DNA from 2 places in the Nocardiopsis sp. NPDC058789 genome. Region 2 is predicted to be linked to the other one. Evidence: riboswitches for the same ligand, from Rfam matches in the RefSeq annotation. Region 2 holds a riboswitch; the other holds the start of a gene.
The links. A riboswitch is a leader RNA that binds a small molecule or an ion and turns the genes downstream of it on or off. The one in region 2 is predicted to bind glycine.
Positions count from the first base shown of each region.

Region 1: another riboswitch for glycine. It lies ahead of gcvT (glycine cleavage system aminomethyltransferase GcvT); the one in region 2 lies ahead of gcvP (aminomethyl-transferring glycine dehydrogenase).

Region 1 covers NZ_JBHYOW010000004.1:387,303-395,106, reverse strand. Annotated here, with positions in the region: gene glyA (serine hydroxymethyltransferase) at 1-1,223, opposite strand, end outside; gene gcvH (glycine cleavage system protein GcvH) at 1,225-1,605, opposite strand; gene gcvT (glycine cleavage system aminomethyltransferase GcvT) at 1,766-2,881, opposite strand; glycine riboswitch at 3,022-3,123, opposite strand; gene ACFW3L_RS07700 (penicillin-binding transpeptidase domain-containing protein) at 3,329-4,219, shown strand; gene ACFW3L_RS07695 (Lrp/AsnC family transcriptional regulator) at 4,417-5,427, opposite strand; gene ACFW3L_RS07690 (amidohydrolase family protein) at 5,623-6,894, shown strand; gene ACFW3L_RS07685 (AbgT family transporter) at 6,936-7,804, shown strand, end outside.
Region 2 covers NZ_JBHYOW010000018.1:13,613-21,416, forward strand. Annotated here, with positions in the region: gene ACFW3L_RS22700 (FHA domain-containing protein) at 1-367, shown strand, start outside; gene ACFW3L_RS22705 (bifunctional nuclease family protein) at 538-1,011, shown strand; gene ACFW3L_RS22710 (MerR family transcriptional regulator) at 1,426-1,926, shown strand; glycine riboswitch at 2,077-2,167, shown strand; gene gcvP (aminomethyl-transferring glycine dehydrogenase) at 2,265-5,162, shown strand; gene ACFW3L_RS22720 (tetratricopeptide repeat protein) at 5,426-6,685, shown strand; gene ACFW3L_RS22725 (DUF5999 family protein) at 6,737-6,925, opposite strand; gene ACFW3L_RS22730 (threonine/serine exporter ThrE family protein) at 7,154-7,804, opposite strand, start outside.

The sequences.
Region 1 (7,804 bases), on a different contig from region 2:
CGGTCGCGCAGGGCGGCCTCGTCGAACTCGGGCTTGAGCGCCTCGGCGATGACGTCCGCGACCTCGGCGAAGTCACCCTCGTCGAACCCGCGCGTGGCCAGGGCCGGGGTCCCGATCCGCAGGCCCGAGGTCACCATCGGCGGCCGGGGGTCGTTCGGGACCGCGTTGCGGTTGACCGTGATCCCGACCGAGTGCAGCCGGTCCTCGGCCTCCTGCCCGTTGAGCTGGGAGTCGACCAGGTCGACCAGGACCAGGTGGACGTCGGTGCCGCCGGTCAGGACCTTGACCCCGACCTTGGAGGCGTCCGGCTGGGTGAGCCGCTCCGCGAGGATGCGGGCGCCCGCCACCGTGCGGCGCTGGCGCTCGGCGAACTCCTCGCTCGCCGCGACCTTGAACGAGACCGCCTTGGCCGCGATCACGTGCTCCAGGGGTCCGCCCTGCATGCCGGGGAAGACCGCGGAGTTGATCTTCTTGCCGAGCTCGGCCCTGGACAGGATCATCCCGCCGCGCGGGCCGCCGAGCGTCTTGTGGGTCGTGGTGGTGACCACGTCCGCGAACGGCACCGGGTTGGGGTGCAGTCCGGCCGCGACCAGACCGGCGAAGTGCGCCATGTCCACCATGAGCAGCGCGCCGACCTCGTCGGCGATCTCGCGGAACCTCGCGAAGTCGAGGTGGCGCGGGTAGGCGGACCAGCCCGCCACGATCATCTTCGGCTGGTGCTCCCTGGCCAGGGCGGCGACCTCGTCGTAGTCGACGGTGCCGTCCTCGTCGCGCACGTGGTAGGCCACGGCGCTGAGGATCTTGCCGGAGTAGTTGATCCGCATGCCGTGGGTCAGGTGACCGCCGTGGGCCAGGTCCAGGCCCAGGATGGTGTCACCCGGCTTGAGCAGCGCGAAGTACACGGCCGTGTTGGCCTGCGCGCCCGAGTGCGGCTGCACGTTGGCGTGCTCGGCGCCGAACAGCTCCTTGGCGCGGTCGATCGCCAGCTGCTCGACGACGTCGACGTGCTCGCAGCCGCCGTAGTAGCGACGGCCGGGGTAGCCCTCGGCGTACTTGTTGGTCAGGACCGTGCCCTGGGCCTCCAGGACCGCCTGGGGGGCGAAGTTCTCGGAGGCGATCATCTCCAGGGTGTCGCGCTGGCGCGCCAGTTCGGCGTCGACGGCGGCCGCGACCTCCGGGTCGAGTTCGCCCAGGGTCTGGTTGAGAAGGTTGTCGCTGGTCATGCTAGTTCTCGCCTTCGGTCAGCTTGGTGTACTCCTCGGCGGAGAGCAGGTTCGCGGGCTGCTCGGAGAAGCGCACCCTGAACAGCCAGCCACCCTCGAAGGGCTCGGAGTTGATGGTCTCGGGGGCGTCCTCGAGCGCCTCGTTGACCTCCACGACCTCTCCGGTGACGGGGGAGTAGATGTCGCTGACGGACTTGGTGGACTCCACCTCGCCCGCGGTCTCGCCGGCGGTGACCTCGTCACCGACCGCCGGGGTCTCGACGAAGACGATGTCACCCAGCGACTCGGCGGCGAAGGCCGTGATCCCGACGGTGGCGACCCCGTCCCTGACCGCGATCCACTCGTGTTTGGCGGTGTAACCCAGCTCCGTGGGAACGCTCACTTCAACTCTCCTTGGAGGTGTTCCATTTGTCTGCCGTGCGCCCGTACGGCGACCCGGCCCGGCCTACGCCTGGCCACGCCCCGACCGTGCCGGTCCCTCGTGGGGATCCGGCCGCGCGGGGCGTGCAGGTTCTCGGGTCCGCCGGTGGCGGCCCCGCTTCCTACGACTGCCGCTGGTAGAACGGCAGCTCGACCACGTCGACGTCCTCGCCCCGTCCGCGCACGTCCACGGTGAACGCGCCGGTCGAGGTGTCGAGGTCGCCGTCCACGTAGGCCATGGCGATGGGGCGGCCCAGGGTGGGGGAGGGGGCGCCACTGGTGGTGACTCCGATGACGGTGCCGTCGCGCAGGACGTCCTGGCCCTTGCGGAGCGGACGGCGGCCGCGCGAGGCGAGGCCGATCAGACGCCGACCACGGGCGGTGCGCGAGGCCTCCTCCAGCGCGGCGCGGCCCACGAAGTCGCCCGGCTTGTCGAGCTTGACCACGCGGCCCAGTCCGGCGTCGAAGGGGGTGAGGTCGGCCGAGAGCTCCTGGCCGTAGAGCGGCATCCCGGCCTCCATACGGAGGGTGTCGCGGGAGGAGAGACCGGCCGGGACCAACCCGTGCGGGGCGCCCTCGGCCATGAGCGCCGCCCACACCTCGGGGGCGCGGTCGGCGGGCCGGACGAAGATCTCGAACCCGTCCTCGCCGGTGTAGCCGGTGCGGGCGAGCAGGACCGGTACCCCGGCCACGGTGTGCTCGTACCCCGCGTAGTAGCGGATGTCGTCCAGGTCGGCGTCGGTGAGCGGGGCGAGGATCTCCACCGCGCGCGGGCCCTGGATCGCGATGAGCGAGTAGTCGGCGGACTCGTCCGCGACCTCGACGTCGAAGCCGGAGGCGCGCTCGGCCAGGGCGGAGGCGACCACGGGCACGTTGGCCGCGTTGGCCACGACCAGGTACTCGTCCTCGCCGAGCCGGTACACGATGAGGTCGTCCAGGACCCCGCCGTCCTCGGCGGTGATCATGGTGTAGCGGGCGCGGCCGACCTTGACCTTGGACAGGAAGCCGACCAGGGCGTGGTCGAGGGCCTCGGCTGCCTGCGGGCCGGTCAGCCGGATCTCGCCCATGTGGGAGAGGTCGAACAGCCCCGCGGCCTCACGGACGGCGGTGTGCTCGGCGGTCTCGCTGCTGTAGCGGAGGGGCATCAGCCATCCGGCGAAGTCGACGAGCGTCGCCCCGGCCTCTTCGTGGATCTTGTGCAGCGCGGTGAGACGCGGCGCGGTCGCGGACTCTGACATGGGCACTCCCGAGAGGATGGGTGTCGTGCGTAAGGCGTTGCCATCCTCCCCCTCTGTCATGGGTGCCTGAGAGCTTCACCGCGCGCTCGGCGTGGTTTGCACCTTCGGCGAGGGAACGCGTCCCTGCTTTCCAGAGTGGTCTCGCCCGTACGGTCCGCTGTGCCTGAGAGGTTGTCTTCGGGGAGGGATTGCTCCTTCGGCGGCCCACGCTGGATACGCGGACACTCTCCCGTACGGGGTCAGCAACACACTCAGCCTAGCAGCGGAGAACTGGGGCGCCCAAGACTGCCCGGGCGGTTGTGGACGACCGCGCCACCCCGGCTCAGACAGGCCGGGACGACCTTCGCGACACGGTCCGCCGAGGTCACGAAGCGTGGTGTGTGACCACCGTGCATGCCCTAGCTTTGTGGGTGGACGTTCCTTCGGACAGCCCTGTGGAGGAGACGAGTGCGTACCGACACCGAACACGCTCCCGGGAGGCCGGGGCACGCCCCCGGCCGTTTCGCCCTCGGAGCGGCGGGTTGTGCCCTCACCCTGTTCGGCGGGGTCGCCTGCGCGGCGACCGACGACACGGAGCCCGCCCAGGGCACCGTCGGCAACCCCGTACAGCTGGGCGACGTGCAGACCGTGGAGCGTGAGGACCTGGAGGCGGTCTTCGCCGAGGCCGGGGTGAAGGGGACGTTCGTGCTCTTCGACGCCGGTGACCGGTCCGCCGTCGTCGTGAACCCGGACCAGGCGGACGAGCGCGCCGTGCCCGCGTCCACCTTCAAGCTGCCGAACACGCTGATCGCCCTCCAGACCGGCGAGGTGTCCGACGTGGACGAGGTGATCTCCCCGGAGTCCGGCGACGAGCTGAGCCTGCGTGAGGCCCTGCCCACCTCCGACGTCCCGGTGCACCAGGAGGTCGCGGACCGGATCGGGTACGACCGGATGTCCACCTGGGTGGACCGGTTCGACTACGGCAACCGGAACGTGGGCGAGGAAGGGGCTACGGACCGCTTCTGGCTGGAGGGCCCCCTGGAGATCTCCGCGCTGGAGCAGGCCACCTTCGTCGCGGAACTCGCCCGCGAGGAACTGCCCGTGGACGTCCAGCACCAGCGCGCGCTGCGCGACCTGCTCCTGGTCGAGGAGGGACCGCACCACCAGCTCTTCGGCCGGACCGGCCTGGGCGTCGACGTGGACCCGGTGCCCGGCTGGTGGGTGGGCTGGGTCGAGCAGGGCTCCGACCTGCACACCTTCGCGCTCCGTCTGGAGGTCGAGGACCAGGAGGACGCCGACCTGCGCGAGTCGCTGGGCCGTGAGCTCCTGGTCGCCCTGGACGTCCTCCCGGCCGCCTAGGAACGGCGAGGGGCTGCCCGGGGCCGCCGGGGGCGACATTGCTTCTCGGGTCCTTTCGGCCCGTGAGACGACCAGACGTCCCGAGGGGTCGGGGGGACGCCTCGACCGTTCTCGCGGGAGAGGGATCGTGGCGTGCGGCCGGGTCGGCGGAGGGCGCCGATCCGGGGGACAGGTGTCCCCGCTCTCCCGCCCCGAACCTACGGGTCGCCCGGGGACCGGAGCTGGACCGGGACGGACCGCACGAAGCGCTGGTCGGCGTCGGTCACCCCGCCCATGAACTTGAACGTGCGCAGCGTCATCCGACGGTCCGCGATGCGCAGTCCCGGCAGCTCCTCCAGCAACCTGCGCTCCACCCGGGTGAGGTCGGGGGCGTCGCGCAGCCACAGGATGAACAGCGTGTTCTCCGGACCCGCGATGGTCGTGCACAGACGCACCTCGGGGATGCGCTCCCCCAGATCGGGAACGGCGTCCAGCACGCTCGGGTCCACGGTGCCCCACAGGGTGGCGGCGCTCGGCCACCCCATGTGCGCTCGGGAGATGTCGCAGCGCAGCCCGAGGAGGCCGTCGCGCAGGAGCCGGTTGATCCGCCGTGCGGCGGTGGTGGGCGCGACGTCCAGCCGGTCCGCGATGGCCTGGTAGCCCAGCCGGGCGTCCCGGCACAGCAGGTCCACGATCTCCTGGTCGAGCTCGGTGACGCGTTCGTCGCCCACCGGGTCACGCAGGGTGGGGGCGAGGGCGCGCAGCCGACGCCGTTGCGCGGGCGACAGGGCGCGGACCTGCCACAGGTAGGCCTCCCGAGGGACCTCCGTGACGACGTGCACCCGGTAGGAGACCACGTCCGGGATGCCGCCCACCCAGTTGAGCAGGTAGTCCGCCAGACCCGAGCCGGGCACCACGGTGAGCATGAGCTGGTGGGACCCGGCCACGAACTGGATGCTCAGGGTGTCGCGGTCCTCGGCCAGCGCCGCCGCGACCCGTTCGACCGATCCGTTGCGGCAGCTCAGCTCCACGTAGCTGAGGTGCCGCCGTGCCATCACCCGGCGACGGGGGAACGCGGCTATACGGGCCAGACCCTCCTCCTCCAACCTCCTCCAGCGTCGGGCGAGCGTGGTGGGGTCCGCGTCCAGCACCGGTCCCAGCTCCGCCCAGGTGGCTCTGGGGGCGAGCTGGAGCGCGTTGATCAGGGTCAAGTCGAACTCGTTGGGCATGCTCGATTCCGGCAGGATCCACCTCCTCGATAGCGGTATCCGGCGATTTCCGCAGGCTACCGGAGCATCCACGTAGGTTTCCGCAAGATCAGAAGCGCGGCCCTGAGCTGCGAGTCCTCGGTTGGGTGCGCACCGTCGCGTCCGGGCGGCCGCGTCGCGGCGCCGGGACCGGGTGCGGGGAGAAAGGTGGCGTCGATGACCTCGGCTGTCAGGACCCTCGTGGTCCGCAACGGAACCGTGATCGACGGGACCGGAGAGGGCCCCCGCCACGACTGGGCGCTGGTCCTGCGTGACGGACGGATCGACTGGATCGGCCCCGCCGACCAGGCGCCGCACGTCGGCGAACCCCACGAGGAGGTCGACGCGGCCGGGGGCACGATCCTGCCCGGCTTCGTCGACACCCACGTGCACATGACCATGTCCGGCGACGGCATGAACCCCGCCGACCTGATCGACCAGCCCCCGCACTACGGCTACTTCACCGCCATCCCGCGCCTGCGGGCCACCCTCGACGCGGGGGTCACCAGCGTCCGCGACCTGGCCGGACTCGACCAGGCCGTGGTCCGCGCGGTCGAGGAGGGCATCGTCGCCGGGCCGCGCGTCACGACCGCCTACCGGGCGCTCGGCCCCACCGGCGGCCACGGCGACTTCCGCACGTGCTGCGGCTTCGACTACGGCACGGTCCTGGGCCCGGGCGGGGCCGTCTCGATCAACACCGACGGCCCCGCCGAGGCCCTGCGCGCCACCCGCGAGGTGATGCGCAAGGGTGCCGGGGTCATCAAGGTGATGGCCAGCGGCGGTGTGTGGAGCCCCCAGGACACCCCCTGGCACGACGGCCTCAACGTCGAGGAGATGTCCGCGATCGTGCGCGAGGCCGCCAGCCACGACATCCCCGTGGCCGCGCACGCGCAGAGCGCCCGCAGTATCCGCAACGCCCTCACCGCCGGGGTCACCAGTGTGGAGCACGGCTACGAGATCGACGAGCTCGGCATCGAACTCATGCTGGAGAACGGCGCCTACCTGGTGCCCACCCTGTCCACCGCCACCACCCCGCCCGACCCCGCGAAGTCGGCCGACTACGCGGTCGCCAAGAAGCTCAGGCTCCAGGAACACCTCGGCGAGAACATCACCGCCGCCGTCCGGGCCGGGGTCCGCGTGGCCCTCGGCACGGACTCGGGTATCTGCCCGCACGGCCGCAACCTGCGCGAACTCGCCCTTCTGGTGGAGCACGGCATGAGCCCCATGGGCGCCCTGCTCGCCGGTACCCGCGACGCCGCCGACCTCCTCGGCCTGAGCGAGGAGATCGGCACCCTCGAACCCGGCAAGCGCGCCGACGTCGTCGTCTGCTCCGGCGACCCCCTCGCGGACATCAGCCTGCCCGGTGACCCCGACAACGTCACCGTGGTCATCAAGGACGGCGCGGTCCACAAGGACACGACCGGCACGCGGCCGGGCACGGCGAACTGACCCCGGGACCCTCCCCGACCCCTTCATCCCAGAGGTGACCCATGAGCACCCCACGCTCCCAGCGGGGCGGCGCCGTCGAGACGCGCCCCGGCTTCCTCACCCGCTCCCTCGACGGCATCGAGCGCCTCGGCAACAGGATCCCCGACCCGTTCGTCCTCTTCCTGCTGCTCTTCGCGATCGTCGCCGTCGCGTCCTCCGTCCTGTCCGCGCTGGGCGCCACCTACGAGGTGCCCGGCAGCGAGGACGGCGCCCAGCGGGTCCAGGGCTTCTTCACCACTGAGGGACTCACCTGGCTCACCACCAACCTCGTCCCCAACTTCATCGGGTTCCCGCCCCTGGGCGTGGTGCTGACCATCCTCCTGGGCGTCGGCATCGCCCAGCGGACCGGGCTGCTCAACACCCTCGTCCGCCGGGCCTTCAGCGGGGCCCCGCAGTGGCTGCTGCCGTACGTGGCCGCCCTGGTCGCGGTCTCCGGCAGCATCATGAGCGACGCCGCGATGGTGGTCATCCCGCCGCTGGCCGCGATGGTCTTCAAGGCGGCCGGACGCCATCCCGTCGCCGGTCTGCTCGGCTCCTTCGCCGCCGCCATGGCCGCGTTCAGCTGCAGCCCCTTCATCACCAGCACCGACGCGCTGCTGTCCGGCATCACCAACACCGCCGCCGCGTCGGTCGAGGGCCTGGGCACCACCCACGTCAGCCCGATCTCCAACCACTTCCTCACCTTCACGATCGCGATCGTGCTCAGCGTCGTGGCCGGTCTCCTCATCGACCGCGTCCTCGAACCCGCCCTCGAACGGCGCGGGGTCAGCCGCGAGCAGACCGGCACGGAGGACGGGACCATCGCGAACGGGACCGCCGAGGAGCGCCCCGACCTCAAGATGGACGCCGAGCTCACCCCGAGCGAGCGCGG
Region 2 (7,804 bases):
GGAGGAGGAGGAACAGGGCGATGAACTCGGCGGCGACGATCCCGCCAGCACCGACGCGCTTCCACCCGGGACCGCCTTGCTGGTGGTCCGGCGGGGCCCCAACGCCGGGAGTCGCTTCCTGCTGGACAGCGACGTCACCACCGCCGGCCGACACCCCAACAGCGACATCTTCCTCGACGACGTCACCGTGTCCCGACGCCACGTGGAGTTCTTCCGCCGCGGCAACGGCTTCGGGGTCCGTGACGTCGGCAGCCTCAACGGAACCTACGTCAACCGCGAACCGGTGGACGAGGCCGAGCTGGGCGGTGGGGACGAGATCCAGATCGGCAAGTTCCGGATGGTCCTGCTGACCAAGCCGCGCCGATGACGGCGCGCTGACCACGGTCGACGGGGGCGGGTGTGCCGAGGAGGTTTGCGGCCCCCCGCCTCCGGAGAGCTTTGTAACGAAGGGTGCCGATTTCGCCCTCGGGTCCTGATCCGACGGGGGAGCAGGGACGAGCGCCCATCCGGCATGACGACTCGTGGGACGGAGCCGCTGTGAAACACATGGAGGTCGTCGGCGTCCGGGTTGAGATGCCCTCGAACCAACCGATTGTCCTGCTCAAGGAATCCGAGGGGGACCGCTACCTGCCGATCTGGATCGGTGGGGTGGAGGCCTCCGCGATCGCGCTCGCCCAGCAGGGAGTCTCGCCCGCGCGCCCGCTCACCCACGACCTGTTCCGTGACGTCCTGGACGCGTTGGACACGGGGCTGGAGACGGTCAACATCACCGGGCTGAGTGACGGCATCTTCTACGCCGAGCTGGTCTTCAGCAACGGTGTGGAGGTCAGCGCGCGCCCCTCGGACTCCATCGCCCTGGCCTTACGGACCGGCACCCCGATCTACGCCCACGAGGACGTGATCGAGGAGGCCGGGATGCCGATCCCGGACGAGCAGGAGGACCAGGTCGAGGCGTTTCGGGAGTTTCTGGACAACATCTCGCCCGAGGATTTCGGCCAACGAGGTACCTGAGACGGTCGGGGCTCGCCCTCCGCGGGCCCCGATTCGTCTATTCGCGGCCGTGACCTGCGGGTTCATGGGTCGCACCGGTGATAGATTGGGTGAACGGAATGGTCGTGGAGGGCGCAGTCGACAACCGCCCAGTGGGTTTCGGCCCGGCGGGGGCCGGGACCGCGGCTTCCTTGGTGTGCGCACTTGGCGACGCGCCGCGCGCCTTCGTTGACGCTGCCCTGCGGTCGTCCTACCGTCAGTGCTGTGAAACCCACGGCGCGCCCGTTCCCTGAGTGGACTCCCCTGTCGATGCCGCCGTGGGACGAGAAGCCGGAGGTCGGCGTGGCGGTAGCGAGCGGCAAGCGGGATCACCATGACAGGCGGTCCGCGCTGCGGCTAGCGGGGCAGCAGGGCCTACTGTGCGAAGAGGACGTGATGGCGCTGCCTACGGACGTCGGGTATCGGGGTCCAGCGGCGTGTACGGCCGCCGGGATCACCTATCGACAGCTGGACTACTGGGCCAGGACCGGCCTGGTGGAGCCGAGCGTGCGCACGGGTGCCCACAACGCTCCGCTGTACAGCCTCCCCGACATCCTGATGCTGAAGGTGGCCAAGCGTCTCCTGGACACCGGGATATCGCTCCAACAGATCCGCACGGCCGTCGACCACCTGCGCGGCCGCCCCGCCACCGACCTGTCCCGCATCACCCTCATGAGCGACGGCGTCAGCGTGTACGAGTGCACCTCGCCCGACGAGGTGGTCGACCTCATGCAGCGGGGCCAGGGCATGTTCGGTCTGGCGTTGGCCAACGTCTCCCGTGAACTGGAGGAGGCGCTCGGCGTGGTCCCGGCCGAGGAGAGAGCGGATCTGCCCGCGGCGGCACCCCAGGTCGTGGACGAGCTGGCCATGCGGCGCCGGGAGCGGCGCACCGGGTGAACGCGGTACCGGCGCGGGCGCGTCGACCACGGTGAAGGTGCGCCCTGACTCGGTGCCACGGGGCCGGATCGAGTACGGTCGTAGTCACAACGGGGATGAAAACCGACATTCTCCCTGCTTGTACACACATACAGAGCGTCAGCAGGCCGCTGATACCGCGCGGGAGAGACCTCGGCAACGAGGCGCCGACGGGGCAATACTCCCCAGTAACCTCTCAGGCACCATGGACCGCGCGGAGTAGGCCGCTCTGAAGCCTGGGCGCGGTCGTGCCCGGTGACAGAGGGGGAGACCGTGAGGAACACCGCCGACCCGATCGGCCCTGTCACCAGGAGGTCTCCGTGCCTGACCCGTCGAACGTCCCCACCCCGGGCGCCCCCGCCCGGGTGTTCGCGGACCGCCACATCGGACCCGCCCCCGCCGAGACCGCCGAGATGCTCAAGACGGTCGGCTACGGCTCCACCGCCGATCTCATGAACGCGGCCGTGCCCGCGTCCATCCTCAGCGCCCCCGGCCAGAGCGCGACGCTCGACCTGCCCGCGGCGATCGGTGAGGCCGAGGCGCTGGCGGAACTGCGCGACCTTGCCTCGCGCAACAGGCCCACCACCCCGATGATCGGCCGCGGCTACTACGGCACACTCACGCCCCCGGTCATCCTGCGCAACATCATGGAGAACCCGGCCTGGTACACGGCCTACACGCCCTACCAGCCCGAGATCTCCCAGGGCCGGCTCGAAGCCCTCATCAACTTCCAGACCATGGTCTCCGACCTCACCGGTCTGCCCATCACCGGTGCCTCCCTGCTGGACGAGTCCACCGCCGCCGCCGAGGCCATGACCCTGGCCCGCCGCGTCAGCAAGGTCAAGGGCGACGTCTTCGTGGTCGACTCCGACGTCTTCCCGCAGACCCTCCAGGTGCTGCGCACCCGCGCCGAACCCCTGGGCATCGAGGTCGTCGTCGCGGACCTCACCCAGGGCCTGCCGGAGGGAGACGTCTACGGCGTCCTGGTCCAGTACCCGGCCTCCAGCGGTGTGGTGCGCGACCCCAGCGCCGTCATCGCGGAGGCGCACGAGCGCGGCGCCCTGGCCGTGGTCGCCGCCGACATCCTCGCGCTGACCCTGCTGCGCAGCCCCGGCGACCTGGGGGCGGACATCGCGGTGGGCTCCACCCAGCGCTTCGGCGTCCCGCTCGGCTTCGGCGGCCCGCACGCCGGTTACATGTCGGTGGGGGAGAAGCTCCGCCGTCAGCTGCCCGGTCGCCTGGTGGGCGTCTCCGTGGACGACGCGGGCAAGCCCGCCTACCGTCTGGCCCTCCAGACCCGCGAGCAGCACATCCGCCGCGAGAAGGCCACCAGCAACATCTGCACCGCCCAGGTGCTCCTGGCCATCATGGCCGGGATGTACGCCGTCTACCACGGCCCCGACGGACTGCGTGCGATCGCCCGCCAGGTCCACACCCGCACGGCGGCCCTGGCCGACACACTCGCCCAGCGCGGTTTCGAGGTGCTCCACGGGACCTACTTCGACACCCTGCGCGTGCGCGTGCCCAGCGCCGACCGCGTGGTCGAGCGCGCCCTGGAGGCCGGAATCAACCTGCTGGGCGTCGACCAGGGAACGGTCGGCCTCAGCGTGGACGAGACCACCACCGTGGAGGACCTGGAGAAGGTGCTCGCCGCCTTCGGGGAGGCCGACCGGGGTGCCGAGCGCGGCCCGGTGTCCGTGGACGGAGACGCCGACCGCCTCCCCGCCGACCTCGCGCGCGGCGTCGACTACCTCACCCACCAGGTGTTCAACACCCACCGCAGCGAGACCTCCCTGCTGCGCTACATGCGCCGCCTGTCCGACCGCGACCTCGCGCTGGACCGCACGATGATCCCGCTGGGCTCGTGCACCATGAAGCTCAACGCGACCGCCGAGATGGAGTCCATCACCTGGCCGGAGTTCGCGGGGCTGCACCCGTTCGCCCCGCTCGACCAGGCGGCCGGGAGCGTGTCGCTCATCCGCGACCTGGAGGGGTGGCTGGCCGAGGTCACCGGCTACGACGCCGTCTCCCTCCAGCCCAACGCCGGCTCCCAGGGTGAGCTCGCCGGTCTGTTGGCCATCAGGGGCTACCACCGCTCGCGCGGCGACGATCACCGCGACGTCTGCCTCATCCCCAGCTCCGCGCACGGCACCAACGCCGCCAGCGCGGTCATGGCGGGCATGCGGGTGGCCGTGGTGGCCTGCGCCGACGACGGCAACGTCGACCTCGACGACCTGCGCGCCAAGATCGCCAAGCACGGTGCGGAACTGGCGGCCATCATGGTCACCTACCCCTCCACCGCCGGCGTGTACGAGGACACCATCACCGAGGTCTGCCGCCTGGTCCACGAGGCGGGCGGCCAGGTCTACGTGGACGGCGCCAACCTGAACGCCCTGGTCGGCTGGGCCAAGCCGGGCGAGTTCGGCGCGGACGTCAGCCACCTGAACCTGCACAAGACCTTCTGCATCCCGCACGGCGGAGGCGGTCCGGGCGTGGGCCCGGTCGCGGTCCGCTCGCACCTGGCGGGCTTCCTGCCCAACCACCCGGGCCAGCCCGAGGCGGGCCCGCACACCGGCGTCGGACCGGTCTCGGGCGCGCCGTTCGGCTCGGCGGGCATCCTGCCCATCTCCTGGGCCTACGTGCGGATGATGGGCGGCGACGGCCTGCGCTCCGCCACCGAGACCGCCGTGCTCTCCGCCAACTACGTGGCCAAGCGCCTGGAGCCGTACTACCCGGTGCTCTACACCGGCGCCAACGGTCTGGTCGCGCACGAGTGCATCATCGACATCCGCCCGCTCCAGAAGGCCAGCGGTATCAGCAACGAGGACGTCGCCAAGCGCCTGATGGACTACGGCTTCCACGCGCCGACCATGTCCTTCCCGGTGAACGGCACGCTCATGGTCGAGCCCACCGAGAGCGAGAACCTCGCCGAGCTGGAGCGCTTCATCCAGGCGATGATCTCCATCCGGGGCGAGATCGACCGCGTGGCCTCGGGGGAGTGGGACGCCGAGGACAACCCGCTGCGCGGCGCCCCGCACACCGCCGAGGCGGTCACCGCCGACGAGTGGAACCGCGGCTACACCCGCGCGGAGGCCGCCTACCCGCTGCCCTCGCTGCGCCAGGACAAGTACTGGCCGCCGGTCGGCCGGATCGACCAGGCCTACGGTGACCGCAACCTGGTCTGCTCCTGCCCGCCGCCGGAGGCCTTCGAGCTGTAGGAAGGCGAGCACGGGCCACCGGGGTTCCGTGAACGTGTGAGGGGCGCCCACCCGCGCGGGGGCGCCCCTTCCGCGTCCCCCGAGGGGTGCGGGGAGAACCGACGGGCCGCGCACCGCGCCGACACCCGAACCGGGCGCCCGCGACGTCCGGGGGCGGCGCGTTAGAGTTTGCACAGCCGTGGAACCGCCCAGCGGTCGCGGCCACGCCTGCGGCACGCGCTCCCCGTCGCGCGGGCCCGACACCCCCATGGAAAGCGGAACGAATGACCACGACGTCCGGACCTCCCGCACGCTCTGGCCCCGCCGACCCCGCCGAACCAGAGCCTCGGGCCACGGACCCCGACGACGTCGAGGACACCTCCGGGCCGACGCCGGAGGGTGCCCCGGACCTGTGCGACCAGGCCCAGGACCTCGCTGAGAACGGGCACCTCAAGCGGGCCGCCAAGCTGTACCAGCGTGCCGTCGCGGCCAACCCGCCGCCCCGGGTCCAGGCGAGGGCGCTGCTCGGCCTGGCCGTGGTGCAGGACCAGCGAGGCGACCTGGCCGCCTCCCGGGAGGCCGCGCGCCGCGCGCTCTCCACCGGTGACACCCGGTACGCGCCGCGCGCCGCCCACCACCTGGCGCTCTCCCTGGAACAGGAGGGCGCGCACGGCGAGGCGGTCCGGGTCTGGCGGCGCCTGCTCGATCTCGGCGGCCCCGCCCACGCCGCGGTGGCCCGTTACGGACTGGCGCGCGAGGCCGAGGCGCGCGGCGAGGAGGACGAGGCCGAGGAGCACTGGGAGGCGGCCCTGGAGCTGCCGCCCGGCGACGCGGCGATCAGTCGCCTGCACGCCGCCACCGTGGTGGAGGCCGCGCGTGACCTGGCCGGTCGGCTCCTGGAACGGGGACGGCCGGACGCCGCCGCCGTCGCGGTCGAACGCGGTCTCAGCGTGGGCGACGACCCGGGGCTGCGCATGCTGCGCGCCGCCACCCACCTGGAGAGGGCGATCGCGGACGTGGGCTCCGTGGTGGACGCCGGACGGTCCGACGGGGAGTCGGGCCCGCGCCCGGAACCGCGCACCTCCGGCGCGGCGGTGGAACTGCTCGCCGGCCTGCTGTCCCTGAAGGGGGAGCCCGACGCCGCCGAACGGGTCTGGCGGGCGGGCCTGGACAGCCGTGACCGGAACACGGCGGACGCCGTACGGGGACGCCTGCGGCGCCCCTTCGCGTACCCGGCGCAGGACGGTGGCGAACACGCGGCGCCGTGGTGGGAGGACTACCTGGAGGAGGCCGTGGCCACCTCCAGCGCTCCCGCGCTGGCGGGCGAGCTGTTCGCGGTCGTCACCCAGATGCACGCACTGCTGGCCGTCCCGGTCGTCGAGGGCGAATCCCGCCCGGCCGCCCTGCGCGCGGCGATGGAGACGGCCCTGCGCACACCGAGCGAACTGGTGTGGGGGACCTCCGTGCACGCCGACTTCAGACGTCGGCTCAGCGCGGCGATGGGTGAGGACGTCCTGCCGGAGCACTGGCCGGACGGCGGCTGAGCCGTGGGTCCGGAATGGACCCGGGGACGGCGTGCTCGGGAGTGCTCGGGGTCAGGCGGCGGCCCGGGGGCGGTGCGGGGCCACGACCGCGCCGTCGGGGAGGAGTTCGCCGGTGTCGTCGAAGAGGACGACGCCGTTGCAGAGCAGGCTCCAGCCCTGTTCCGGGTGGCTGGAGACGACGCGGGCGGCCTCGCGGTCAGTGTCCTCGAAGGAAGGGCAGGCGGGTGAATGGCTGCACATGTCAGAGCCTTTCGTCGGGTGCTCCTCGTTGAGCTGAGGCCAACATTAGTGGCTGACATCACATGATGTTGTCGGTTTAGGTCGACAACGTTCATCGGCGTGTCTTGTTGGGCCTCGCCAAGTGAGACACGCCACACGCTCGACCGGTTCTGCCCCGGGTCACCTTTTCCCGTCCGGATCGTCGGTACCGGCCCCGTACCAGCGGCCGGGAGCCGGTGTCGCCACCACTCAGTAGCCACCTCTTGTGCGGCGTGCCGCCGGTCGGCTGCGCATCCCCGCCCCCGCCAGGCCACCGCGCTGGAAGGCACGCACCAGCTCACCGCCGAGGTTGACCCCGGCGCCCAGCGCCAGCGCCACCATGACCGCCTCGGCGATGCTCAGCAGCCCCGAGACGGCCGTTCCCTGCGTGATCTCGATCAGACCCCGGTACAGGATGCTTCCGGGCAGCAGCGGCGCGATGGAGGGGATCAGGTAGGGCAGCACGGGTCGCTGTGTGCGCCGGGCCAGCCAGTGGCCGACCACGCCCACCGCCATCGCGCCCACGATCGTCCCGACCACCGGCGGCACCTCCAGGAGCAGGCGCAGACCCGCGTAGATCAGCCAGATCATCACGCCCAAGGCGCCGATCGTGGGCAGCATGCGCGGGGGCACGGCCAGGGAGATCGCGAAGGCCATGGCGATCCCCGCCGCGCCGATCAGGACCGGGACGTCCATGGCGGTCCCCGCCGAGGGCAGGTTCTCCAGGTCCAGGTCGATACCCAGACGGGTGGCGGTGTAGGCCACCGAGACCACGCCCGCCACGATCGCGCCCAGGATGAAGAAGGTCTCCAGCAGTCGCGCGGCCGCCGACACGTAACTGCCGCTGATCCCGTCCTGGAG